2 regions of the Arthrobacter sp. NPDC056691 genome follow, and region 2 is predicted to be linked to the other one. Evidence: riboswitches for the same ligand, from Rfam matches in the RefSeq annotation. Region 2 holds a riboswitch; the other holds the start of a gene.

Region 1 (6,610 bases), on a different contig from region 2:
GCCAGCCTGCACCGTACGGGTCGCTGTTGATCAGCGCGGGATCCTCGACGACGACCGGGTTGATCTCCGTAACCTCACCCGTGACCGGGGCATACAGGTCCGAGACCGACTTGGTGGACTCCACCTCGCCGCAGGTCTCCCCCGCGGTCACGGCCGAGCCGACCTCGGGCAGGTCCACGTAGACAATGTCGCCGAGGGCATCAGTGGCCACGGCGGAAATGCCAATGGACACCACATTCCCATCCTCGCGGGAGACCCACTCGTGCTCGTCGGAATACTGCAGTTCAGCGGCAACTTTTGCCATGTGTTTTTTCCTAACTGTTGAAACGTCGTTGCTAAATCAGTTGTGGCTGGGTTACGCGAGGGGACGCGCCAGTGTTCAGTTATGTAGAACGCCGGCAGCTGAAAAATTACGACGGCGATTGGCCGTTCTCGAGTATGTGCCGACAAGCTCAACCCCCAATGATCGAGCTTGGCGAGGGCATAACTCAGCGGTCTGGTTTCGAGAGGACTCAACCGACGGCGCCCCCTCCCGAGCACCCTTGGCTTACGAAGGCGCCGGCAATCACGCTTGGAACGGGAGGTGAGTGGCACTCGAGGTGAGCTGCAGGCCCCTTCGGGCCCGATATCCGGCAGCATGCTCCCCGCCGTCCCCCTAACCTCGCAAGCTCGGCCAGGGAACCCGGACGGCGTGGGCCCCTTCGGGAGCGTCACGTCCGCGCAGCGGGCGTCTACGCGACCGAGCATGCAGAGGATGTCGGGCCCGACGGGCAGACGCAACCACGGTCAGCTCCCGGGAGGTTGGACTACTTGGAGCGCTTGTAGAAAGGCAGTGCGACGACTTCGAAGGGCTCCGCCTTGCCCCGCAGGTCGATGTCCAGTGCCGTGCCGGGTTCGGCGTAGGCGACGTCGACGTAGGCCATGGCAACCGGGTAGCCGAGGGTGGGGCTGGGCTGGCCGGAGGTGACTTCGCCGACGACGTTGCCGTCCTTGAGTACCGGGTAGTGACCTCGGCCGGCACGGCGGCCCAGTCCTTTGAGGCCAACCAGCTTGCGGCCCGTGGAGGAGCCGGCGCCGGCTTCCTTCTTGGCAGCCAGCGCCGCCTTGCCCACGAAGTCGCCTTCCTTGGACAGCGCGACGACGGGGCCCAGGCCGGCGGCGAACGGGTCGCCCTCGAGGGAGAGCTCGTTGCCGTACAGCGGCATGCCGGCCTCAAGGCGGAGCGAATCGCGGGAGGCGAGGCCGGACGGCGTCAGCTCCCCCTCGTCCGCGATGGCGACGATGGACTGCCAAAGGGCGGCGGCGCCGTCGTTCTCCACGAATATTTCGAAACCGTCCTCGCCGGTGTACCCGGTGCGGGCCAGCAGCAGGTCCCGGCTGGCGCCGCTGACCAGGAAGGAAACCTCGACGGCGGCGTAGTACTTCAGTCCGGTCACCAGCCCGTGCTGGGCTGCCGGGACCAGGCGCAGAAGGATTTCCTCGGCCTTGGGACCCTGCACGGCGATCAGCGACGTCTCCGCGGAGGCGTCCTCGACGGCGACGTCAAAGTTCGCTGCCCGCTGCACCAGCGCGTCGGCCACTACCTTGGCGTTGCCGGCGTTCGGGACCACCAGGAACTTCTCGTCGCCACGGCGGTAGACGATGAGGTCGTCGATGATGCCGCCGTCCTCGTTGCAGATCAGGGAGTACTTGGCCTTGCCGACGGCCATGGCGGAGATCTTTCCGGCCAGTGCGTAGTCCAGGAACGCGGCGGCGTCCGGGCCGGCGACCCAGACTTCGCCCATGTGGGAGAGATCGAAGATGCCGGCCGAGTTGCGGACGGCGTGGTGCTCGGCCAGTTCGGAGCCGTATTTCAGGGGCATCTGCCAGCCGCCGAAGTCGGTGAACGAGGCGCCCAGCTTTTTGTGCTCCTCGTAGAGGGCAGTGTAGTTCTCAGTCATTGAGGAATCCTTTGGGTGGGGGGGTGGCTGAGCCTGTGGAGACCCGGGTTTGCCCAGGCTCAACGGCCGGATGGATCTAGTTCTCGAACGCTTCGATCGGAGGGCAGGAGCAGACCAGGTTGCGGTCACCGGCTGCGCCGTCGATGCGACCCACCGGCGGGAAGTACTTGTCCTGCTTGTGGGTGTGCCCGGGGAAGACGGCCTGCTCGCGCGGGTAGGCGCGGTCCCAATCGGAGCTGATCGCGGCCGCTGCGGTGTGCGGGGCGTTGCGCAGCGGGCTGCCCTCCACCGTGAAGTCGCCGTTTGCCACCTGGTCGATCTCGCCGCGGATGCTGATCATCGCCTTGATAAAGCGGTCGATCTCGCCCAGGTCCTCGGACTCGGTGGGCTCCACCATCAGGGTGCCGGCCACCGGGAACGCCAGCGTGGGGGCGTGGAAACCGTAGTCGATCAGGCGCTTGGCCACGTCCTCGGCGGTCACGCCAGTTTTGGCCGTGAGTTCGCGCAGGTCCAGGATGCACTCGTGCGCCACGAGGCCGCCTTCGCCTGTGTAGAGCACGGGGAAGAAGTCGTTGAGGCTGGCCGCCACGTAGTTCGCGGCGAGCAGCGCGGACTTGGTGGCCTCGGTCAGTCCGCTGCCGCCCATGAGCTTCACGTACGCCCAGGAGATGGGCAGCACGCCAGCGGAACCGAAGCGCGAGGCGGAGATCGGAACGTCCTTGCCTTCGGTCCAGGTTGCCGCGTCGCCCGGCATGAACGGTGCCAGGTGCGCCTTGGCCGCGACCGGGCCGACGCCGGGTCCGCCGCCGCCGTGCGGGATGCAGAACGTCTTGTGCAGGTTCAGGTGCGAGACGTCGCCGCCGAACTTGCCCGGCTGCGCCAGGCCGACCAGGGCGTTCAGGTTGGCACCATCGATGTAGACCTGGCCGCCGGCCGCGTGCACGGCGTCGCAGACCTCGCGGACGTCGGCGTCGTAGACACCGTGCGTGGACGGGTAGGTGATCATGATCGCCGAAAGGACGTCCTTGTGCGCCTCAATCTTCGCGTACAGGTCGGTGTGGTCGATCGTGCCGTCGGCGGCGGTGGCCACGACGACCACCTTCATGCCGGCCAGCACGGCCGAAGCCGCGTTGGTGCCGTGCGCCGAGGCCGGGATCAGGCAGATGTTGCGCTGCTCATCGCCGCGGGACCGGTGGTAGCCGCGGATGGCCAGCAGCCCCGCGAGCTCGCCCTGCGAGCCGGCGTTGGGCTGGATGGACACCTGGTCGTAGCCGGTGATCTCGGTCAGCTGCGCCTCAAGGTCGGCGATGAGTTCACGCCAGCCCTCGGTCTGGGAATCCGGGGCGAACGGGTGGATCGAGGCGAACTCCGGCCAGGAAATGGCTTCCATCTCGGCCGTAGCATTCAGCTTCATGGTGCACGAGCCCAGCGGGATCATGGTCCTGTCCAGCGCCAGGTCGCGGTCGGAGAGCCTGCGGATGTAGCGCAGCAGCTGGGTTTCCGAGCGGTGCGTGTTGAACACCGGGTGCTGCAGGTATGCGGAGGAACGCTCGACGGCGGCGTCCAGGGCGAACCCGTCGGTCGCCTCCACTGCCTCGGCACCGAAGGCTGCGAGAAGGTCGGCCACGATGGCCGGCGTCGTGGTTTCATCGGCGGAGATGCCGACGTTGTCCGCGTCGATGCTGCGGAGGTTGATGCCCTTCTGCTCGGCGGCGGCGATGATGCCGGCGGCCTTGCCCGGGACGGAAACCGTCACGGTGTCGAAGAAGCTGGTGTGCAGGACGTCCAGGCCGGCGGCCTTGAGCGAGGCGGCCAGGGTCCTGGCGTGGCCGTGGGCGGTCTCGGCGATCGCTTTCAGGCCCTCCGGTCCGTGGTAGACGGCGTAGAAGGACGACACGATGGCCAGCAGCGCCTGTGCGGTGCAGATGTTGGACGTGGCCTTCTCGCGGCGGATGTGCTGCTCGCGGGTCTGCAGCGCAAGGCGGTAGGCGGGAACACCGGCGGAGTCCTTGGAGACGCCTACGAGACGGCCCGGCAGGGAGCGTTCAAGACCCTTCTGCACGGCCATGTAGGCAGCGTGCGGGCCGCCGAAGAACAGCGGCACGCCGAAGCGCTGGGCGGAGCCGACGGCGATATCCGCGCCCTGCTCGCCCGGCGGCGTGATGAGGGTGAGGGCCAGCAGGTCGGCGGCCACCGTCACCAGGGCGCCGCGTTCCTTGGCGGCGGCGATGACCTCACTGTGGTCGAAGACCCGGCCGGAGACACCGGGCTGCTGGAGGACGACGCCGTTGATGTCGCCGTCGGGCAGTCCCTGGGACAGGTCCGCCACCTCCACCTCGAAACCGAGGGCCTCGGCGCGGCCCTTGACGATGGCAATGGTCTGCGGCAGGCAGTCCGCATCCAGGACCGTCTTGCCGTCATGCGCGGCCTTGTTCTTGTTGGCCCGGCGCATCAGCAGCACGGCCTCGGCCACGGCGGTTGCTTCATCCAGCAGCGAGGCATTGGCGATGGGCAGGCCCACGAGGTCCTGGACCATGGTCTGGAAGTTCAGCAGCGCCTCGAGACGGCCCTGCGAGATTTCCGGCTGGTAAGGGGTGTAGGCCGTGTACCAGGCCGGTGCTTCGAGGATGTTTCGGCGGATCACCGGGGGCGTCACGGTGTCGTAGTAGCCCTGGCCGATCATCTGGACGGCGGTCTTGTTCTTGGCAGCCAGCTTCCGGAGTTCTGCGAGTGCTTCAACCTCGCTCAGGGCCGGGGCGAGCTCCAGCGGTGAGTCCTGCCGGATGTCATTGGGCACTGCCGTATCAACCAGCGCGTCGACAGAGTCGTAGCCGACGGCCTTGAGCATGGCTTCGACGTCGGCCTGGCGGCGTGCGCCGATATGCCGGTCGACGAAGGACGAGGAGGCTGAATTAACGGTCAAAAGGAACTCCATAACTAAGGCGACGCAGGGTACGCCACATTGATTCGGGTTCCTCCCCGCTCTGTATTGGACCTGAGAGTTTCCGCGTTTGCTGCGCCTTCGCACAGCACCGCTTGCACCGTCGGTGAGCACAGCACGCCCTGAACCGTCCGCGCGGAGGCGGAAAATTTCAAGCGGGCAGCCTGCTGCTTTCCAGAGTTGCCTTGCCGCGGCGGTACATGGGCCTGAGAGATTCCTGGGGAGGTTTTGCTCCTACGGCGCCTGCTTGTACCTACTTGCAGGACTCTCCCGCCGCAGATCAAAGGCTTATTCAATTGTGCGGTGACAGCTGTCACAGAGGCTATTGTCCTACGCCGGGATCGCGTCCGCAAACTGTGGCGGCGTGGGCTGGCACACCCCCGGAGACGCACGTGCGAAATCGCCGGAAAGCTGCCAGTTCGCCGGAGTTTCCGGCGACTACGCAGGTTTCCGGCGATTTCGACGGCGCCGGCCTACGCCCTCAGCCGGTCAAGCGCGGCGAGGAGGCTTTCGACGTCTGCCGCGGCCTCGGACGGCGTCGCCGCCGGGCCGACGGACAGCATGGCGTTGAAGTAGAGCCCGTCACCCATGTACAGCACCGCTTTGGCCAGGCCCGGCCCCACGTCGCGGGCGATCTCGCCGAGCCACCGCTGCTGGATGTGGGCGAACCGGCGCCGGGTCTCCTCGTGCGCCACCTCGGCAAGCCGGGTCGCGGCAACGATGGCGCGGTCCAGCGGGGTGTCCGCCCAGACCGACGACTTGATGAAGTATGCGGCTGCACCCTCGGGAGCCGCGGCCATGGCCTGCGCGTCCGCTTCCGCGAACTCATCGAGCCGGTCCAGCAGGACGCCGATCAACGCTTCCTTGTTCGGGAAGTGGTACAGCAGCCCGCCCTTGGACACGCCGGCACGGGCAGCCACGGCATCGAGGGTGGCAGCGCGCTCCCCCACCTCAATCAGCAGGGATTCAAACGCATCGAGCACTGCGCCGCGGGCGACCGGTTTTCTGGGCATGGCTTCCATCATGCCCGGTCCCACCCGGGGTTTATAACTATACCGTCTGGACGGTATAGTTATTTCATGACCATCCACCCAGCCCTTTCCCCGGAGCGCACTCCCGCAACCCAGGCCGGCGGCGGCGTGCGCGACTGGTTCGCCCTGGCCCTGCTCATGTTCCCGGTCCTCCTGGTCGCCGTGGACAACACTGCGCTGACGTTCGCCCTTCCCGCGATCGCCCGCAGCCTCGACCCTTCGGGCGTGCAGCTTTTGTGGGTGGTGGATGCCTATGCCCTGGTCCTCGCCGGGCTCCTGGTGGCGATGGGCAGCCTCGGCGACAGGATCGGCCGCCGCCGGTTGCTGCTGGTCGGCATTTCGGGCTTCGCGGCAGTCTCCGCGGCGTCGGCATTCGCGCCGAGCGCAGAATGGCTCATCGCCGGCCGCGCCGCCCTCGGATTCTTCGGCGCCATGCTCATGCCGTCCACGCTGTCGCTGATCCGCAACATCTTCCGGGAGCAGGGCAGGCGGCGGCTGGCCGTGGCCATCTGGGCGGCGGGCTTCTCCGGCGGCGCAGCACTGGGGCCGATCTTTGGCGGCTGGCTGGTGGAGCATTTCTGGTGGGGCGCTGTCCTGCTCGTGGCCGTCCCCATCATGCTGCCGCCCCTGATCCTGGGCCGCTTCCTCATTCCGGAATCCAGGGATCCGAACCCCGGCCGCGTGGACCTGGCCAGCGT
Region 2 (6,610 bases):
AACGGTGCCAGGTGCGCCTTGGCCGCGACCGGGCCGACGCCGGGTCCGCCGCCGCCGTGCGGGATGCAGAACGTCTTGTGCAGGTTCAGGTGCGAGACGTCGCCGCCGAACTTGCCCGGCTGCGCGAGGCCGACCAGGGCGTTCAGGTTGGCACCATCGATGTAGACCTGGCCGCCGGCCGCGTGCACGGCGTCGCAGACCTCGCGGACGTCGGCGTCGTAGACACCGTGAGTCGACGGATAGGTGATCATGATGCAGGACAGGGCGTCCTTGTTTGCCTCGATCTTCGCGTGCAGGTCGGTGTGGTCGATGGTGCCGTCGGCGGCGGTGGCCACCACGACCACCTTCATGCCGGCCAGCACGGCCGAAGCCGCGTTGGTGCCGTGCGCCGAAGCCGGGATCAGGCAGATGTTGCGCTGCTCATCGCCGCGGGACCGGTGGTAGCCGCGGATGGCCAGCAGCCCGGCGAGCTCGCCCTGCGAGCCGGCGTTGGGCTGGATGGAGACCTGGTCGTAGCCGGTGATCTCGGCGAGGTCAGCTTCCAAACCATCGATGAGTTCGCGCCAGCCAGCGGTCTGGGAGTCCGGGGCGAACGGGTGGATCGAGGCGAACTCCGGCCAGGAAATGGCTTCCATCTCGGCCGTCGCATTCAGCTTCATGGTGCACGAGCCCAGCGGGATCATGGTCCTGTCCAGCGCCAGGTCGCGGTCGGAGAGCCTGCGGATGTAGCGCAGCAGCTGGGTTTCGGAGCGGTGCGTGTTGAACACCGGGTGCTGGAGGTAATCGGACGTGCGCAGCACGGCTTCCGGGAGTTCGAAGCCCGCTGCGTCCCCTACGGGACCGGCGCCGAAGGCGACGGCTACAGCGGAAAGTGTTGCCGCCGTCGTCGTCTCATCAAAGGAAACGCCGACGGTGTCCGCGTCGATGAGGCGCAGGTTGATCCCGCGGGCCTCGGCCGCCGTGATGACCTTGGCGGCCTTGCCGGGCACGCGCACGGTGAGCGTGTCGAAGAAGGAATCGCTGGCGAGTTCGCGGCCCGCCGTCCTGAGCGCGGTCGCGAGGACGCGGGCGTTGTTGTGGACGGTTTCGGCGATGGCCTTCAGGCCGTCGGGGCCGTGGTAGACGGCGTAGAAGGACGACACGATGGCCAGCAGCGCCTGTGCGGTGCAGATGTTGGACGTGGCCTTCTCGCGGCGGATGTGCTGCTCGCGGGTCTGCAGTGCGAGGCGGTAGGCGGGAACACCGGCGTTGTCCTTGGAGACTCCGACGATCCTGCCGGGGAGCGTGCGTTCCATGCCTTCACGGACGGCCATGTAGGCGGCGTGCGGGCCGCCGAAGAACAGCGGCACGCCGAAGCGCTGGGCAGTTCCGACGGCGATGTCCGCGCCCTGCTCGCCCGGTGGCGTGATGAGGGTGAGGGCAAGCAGGTCGGCGGCCACCGTCACCAGCGCACCCCGCTCCTTGGCGGCGGCGATGACCTCACTGTGGTCGAAGACCCGGCCGGAAACGCCCGGCTGCTGGAGGACGACGCCGTTGATGTCGCCGTCGGGCAGTCCCTGGGAGAGATCGGCAACCTCCACCTCGAAACCGAGCGCTTCGGCGCGGCCCAGGACGACGGCGATGGTCTGCGGCAGGCAGTCCGCATCCAGGACCGTCTTCCCGTCCTTGGCGTCCTTGTTCTTGTTGGCCCGGCGCATGAGCAGCACGGCCTCAGCCACGGCGGTCGCCTCATCCAGCAGGGACGCGTTGGCAACGGGGAGGGCCGTGAGGTCCTGGACCATGGTCTGGAAGTTCAGCAGCGCCTCGAGACGGCCCTGCGAGATCTCCGGCTGGTACGGGGTGTAGGCCGTGTACCAGGCGGGTGCTTCCAGGATGTTTCGGCGGATCACCGGGGGCGTCACGGTGTCGTAGTAGCCCTGGCCGATCATCTGCACCGCGGTCTTGTTCCTGGCGGCCAGGCGGCGAAGCTCGGAGAGAACCTCAACTTCGCTGAGGGCAGCGGTGAGTCGGAGGGCATTCTCCTGGCGGATGGACGCCGGAACGGCGGAATCAACGAGGCCTTCGACCGTGTCATAGCCAACGGTCTTGAGCATGGTGTCGATATCGGCCTGGCGCCGGGCGCCGATATGCCGGTCGGCAAAAGTTGATGGAAGAGATTGAATCGTCATGAGGAACTCCAGGTCTGGCCGGCCACGAGTGGCACGGCATGGATTGGGTTCCTCCCCGCTCTGTATTGGACCTGAGAGATTCCGCGGACTTGGTTCTCCGCTTGCACCGTCGGTGAGCCCGGTTACCCGAACTGCTTTCCAGAGTTGCCTAGCCGTGGCGGTACGGGGGCCTGAGAGATTCCTGGGGAGGATTTGCTCCTACGGCGCCTGCCCGGTGAATGACTGGGAGGACTCTCCCGCCACGGGTCGAAAGGCTATGAAGATGTGGGTGATTCGGCTCACAAGTTACCGGACATTTCCCTGCATGCCAAATCCGGCCCCCGTTTGACATTTCTTCGTGACCGAGACCACACTGAACCGGTGGCTAGCCGGCTGAGCTGACCGGTCCGGGACGACCGTCCGGGCATGCTCACGGCCCCTGCCATCCCATAACTGAAAATGCTTACGATCTGCGGCGGGAGAGTCCTGCCGGTACGTTCAGCAGGCGCCGTAGGAGCAAACCCTCCCCAGGAAACTCTCAGGCCCACGTACCGCCGCGGCGAGGCAACTCTGGAAAGCAGGCAGGCACGTCCTGTCTCACCGACGGTGCAAGCGGAAGACCATGTCCGCGGAATCTCTCAGGTCCAATACAGAGCGGGGAGGAACCGAATCAGTGTGGCCATTCAAGGCCACTTGAACGATGGAGTTCCTTATGACGATTCATCCTCCTGCCTCCCCGGCCGGTGAGGCTCCCCGCCTGGAGCGGCAGCTGAGCAACCGGCACATCCAGCTAATCGCCATCGGCGGTGCCATTGGCACCGGCCTGTTCATGGGCTCCGGCAAGACCATTTCCGCGGCCGGGCCCTCCGTGATCTTCGTGTACATGATCATCGGCTTCATGCTCTTTTTCGTCATGCGGGCCATGGGCGAGCTGCTGCTGAGCAATCTGAACTACAAGTCCTTCAGCGACTTCGCCGCCGACCTGCTGGGCCCATGGGCGGGGTTCTTCACCGGCTGGACCTACTGGTTCTGCTGGGTGATCACCGGAATCGCGGACGTCATCGCCATCGCCGGGTACTCCCGGGAGCTCTGGCCGGGACTTCCGCTCTGGATCCCGGGCCTGGCCACGGTCGCCATCCTGCTGCTGCTGAACCTGACCACTGTCAAGGCGTTCGGCGAGACCGAATTCTGGTTTGCGCTCATCAAAATCATCGCCATCGCCGCGCTGATCGTCGTGGGCCTGTTCATGATCTTCACCGGTTTCCAGAGCGACGCCGGACAGGCCAGCTTCACCAACCTGTGGAGCCATGGCGGCTTCTTCCCCAACGAATTCATGGGTTTTGTGGCTGGCTTCCAGATTGCCGTCTTCGCTTTTGTGGGCATCGAACTGGTGGGCACCACGGCTGCGGAGGCCAAGAACCCGGAGAAGAATCTCCCCAAAGCCATCAACTCCATCCCGGTGCGCGTCCTGCTCTTCTACGTGGGTGCCCTCATCATCCTGATGTCCGTCACGCCCTGGACCCAGTTCGCCGCCGGCCACAGCCCGTTCATTGCGATGTTCTCGCTGGCCGGGCTCGGAGCCGCCGCCACGGTGGTCAACCTCGTGGTGCTGACCTCGGCCATGTCCTCGGCCAACTCGGGAATCTACTCCACCTCGCGCATGGTCTACGGCCTGGCCCAGGAAGGCGACGCGCCGGCCGCCTTCGGCAGCCTGTCCCGCCGCAAGGTTCCCAACAACGCCCTGTTCCTGTCCTGTGTCCTGCTGCTCTCCGGAGTGGTGCTCATGTACGCCGGCCAGGACGTCGGCAAGGCGTTCGACATGGTCACCACCGTTTCCGCTGTCTGCTTCGTCTTCGTCTGGTCGATCATCCTCGCCAGCTACATTGCCTTCCGCCGGCGTCGTCCCCACCTGCACACTGCCTCCAGGTTCAAGATGCCCGGCGGCATTCCCATGGTGTGGGTGGTCTTCGCGTTCTTCGCCTTCGTTCTGTGGACCCTCACCACCCAGCCGGACACCCTGGCGGCGCTGCTCATCACCCCCGCCTGGTTCGTCCTGCTCGGTGCGGCCTGGCTGGTTCTGCGCCGCCGGCCTGCGCACCTGGCCCGCTACGCAGCCTTCCAGCATGAGCTCCAGGCTGAGGAGACCGCCGCCCGCGAGCAGGCGGGCCGGCGTCTCGAGGAGAAGGAAAGCGTCAAGGGATGATCAGGACCGAGGAAAAGCCGACATTTGCTGCACAGGCGGAGGGTCAGGCCCGCGGGGCCCAGACCCCCGGTACGGGCGCGGAATTTGTACTCACCCTCCATTGCCCGGATTCCCTGGGAATCGTCCGGTCGGTCGCGGATTTCCTGCTCAGCCAGGAGTGCTACATCGTTGACCTCAAGCAGTTCGGTGACCGGACCGCGGGGCACTTCTTCATGAGGGTGCACTTCGCCGCGACGGCCTCCACGGGTGACACCGCCGCCGTTGACCGGTCCGCCGTCGACCAGCTCCGGGATAGCTTCGCGCCGCTGGCCGGCGAGTGGAACATGGACTGGCGCCTGGAGCGCCATGACAGCAGGCAGCGGATCCTGGTGATGGTGTCCAGATACGATCACTGCCTCAACGACCTGCTGGTCCGCGCCCGCAGCGGCGAACTGCCGGTGGAGATAGCGGCTGTCGTGTCCAATCACCCCGACCTCGAAGGGCTCGCGGCCTGGCATGGGGTCCCGTTCCACCACATCCCTGTGACGCCGGAGACCAAGCCGCAGGCGGAAGCCGCCCTGCTGGAACTCGTGGACGCGCTCGACGTGGAACTCGTGGTCCTGGCCCGCTACATGCAGGTTCTCAGCGACTCCGCCACCGCCCGGCTCGTCGGCAGGGCCATCAACATCCACCATTCCTTCCTGCCCAGCTTCAAGGGCGCCAAGCCGTACCACCAGGCGCATGAGCGTGGAGTGAAGACGGTCGGCGCCACGGCCCACTACGTAAACTCAGAGCTTGATGAAGGACCGATCATTGCGCAGCAGGTGATTGAGGTCGACCACACCTACACTCCCGCGGATCTGGTGTCCGTAGGCAAGGATGCTGAGTGCAGGGCCCTGACGAACGCTGTGCGCTGGCACGCCGAAGGAAGAATCATCCTGTCAGGGAACCGGACGGTCATCCTCCGCTGACAAGCCCATCCACCCAGACCTGGAGTTGCTCATGACGAACCACTTGCCTTTGCGCCTGGAGATCATCCCCACGGACGGCATCATTGCCAAAGTCCAGGCGCACGTTCCCGCCGGATCAACGCTCACGGTGACCTGCCTGCCGCACCACGGGGTTGGGGCCACCGTGCGGACCTCGGTTCAACTTGGCCAGCTTGGCTACAAGGTGATTCCCCACCTTGCGGCACGAAGCATCGGGAGCCGGGCCCAGCTGGCGGGCATGCTCCGCGACTGCGGGGCTGCCGGGGTCACGGAGGTTTTCGCGATCGGCGGTGACGCTTCGGAGGCTGCCGGTCCCTACGGCAACAGTTTCCGGCTCATGGAGGACATTGCCGACCTGACCGGCGGAACCATGGCCATCGGCGTGGCCGGATATCCGGAAGGCCATCCCAAGCACAACGAGCTGCACATGCTCGATGTGTTGCTGGATAAACAGCACCTGGCCTCGAAGGTGGTGACGCAAATGTGCTTTTCTGCGTCCAAGGTGGGCTGGTACGCCGAACTGCTGCGCCGCGAAGGTGTCGATCTCCCGATCTGGGCAGGAGTGGCCGGGGCCGTCCCGCGGGCCAAGCTGATCTCGCTGGCCACCAAGATCGGCGTAGGCCCTTCGCTGAAGTTCCTGAACCGCAAGGGGCCGCTCGCGCGCAGGCTCCTGAACGCCGGCAGCTACTCATCCGAGTCCCTGGTTTCCGAACTGGCCGCCATGGAAGCTGCGCTTGCGGGGATCCACCTCTACACGTTCAACAACGTCGAAACCCAGCCCGCCATGAACTGGGGCAGCAGGGAAGGCGCGAAGGCCTCCTGATCCAACTCCTGTAACTACAGCGCGAACGTACAGTTGTGGCCCCTTTTCCACCGGGAAATGGGGCCACAGCTGTACGTTCGCGCTTTTTGTTGTCCGAAACATCTTGCATTGTGAGCTCAAACCCATAATATGAGAACAGCGAATGTGTCGCTCCTCACGACCGACCTGCTCCCAAGCCTTCAGTGCGGAAGGCCCAACGATCGGATTTCCCCTCATGTCAGACATCGCTGTCCTGATCAACACAGCCATCGCGGTCCTCGCCGCCGTGCTGCTGATTGTTCGTTTCAGAGTCAACCCCGTCATCGCCCTGGTGCTCAGCTCCGTGTACCTCGGCCTCGCCGTCGGCCTCGGCGTCGAAAAAACCGTCAAAACCATCACCGCCGGCTTCGGCGACATCATGGTGGACGTTGGCCTGCTCATCGCCTTCGGCGTACTCATGGGCTCCATCCTCAACCAGAGCGGAGCCATC

The links. Region 2 has a riboswitch for glycine ahead of gcvP (aminomethyl-transferring glycine dehydrogenase). Riboswitches for the same ligand answer to the same signal wherever they lie in the genome.
Region 1: another riboswitch for glycine. It lies ahead of gcvP (aminomethyl-transferring glycine dehydrogenase); the one in region 2 lies ahead of gcvP (aminomethyl-transferring glycine dehydrogenase).

What each region holds. Positions count from the first base shown of each region.
Region 1 covers NZ_JBHTXX010000015.1:48,161-54,770, reverse strand. The annotation lists gene gcvH (glycine cleavage system protein GcvH) at 1-304, opposite strand, end outside; gene gcvT (glycine cleavage system aminomethyltransferase GcvT) at 807-1,940, opposite strand; gene gcvP (aminomethyl-transferring glycine dehydrogenase) at 2,017-4,875, opposite strand; glycine riboswitch at 5,066-5,164, opposite strand; gene ACFRAU_RS13555 (TetR/AcrR family transcriptional regulator) at 5,355-5,894, opposite strand; gene ACFRAU_RS13550 (MFS transporter) at 5,961-6,610, shown strand, end outside.
Region 2 covers NZ_JBHTXX010000001.1:420,132-426,741, reverse strand. The annotation lists gene gcvP (aminomethyl-transferring glycine dehydrogenase) at 1-2,168, opposite strand, end outside; glycine riboswitch at 2,317-2,417, opposite strand; glycine riboswitch at 2,614-2,711, shown strand; gene cycA (D-serine/D-alanine/glycine transporter) at 2,860-4,350, shown strand; gene purU (formyltetrahydrofolate deformylase) at 4,347-5,300, shown strand; gene ACFRAU_RS01935 (methylenetetrahydrofolate reductase) at 5,332-6,141, shown strand; gene ACFRAU_RS01930 (GntP family permease) at 6,356-6,610, shown strand, end outside.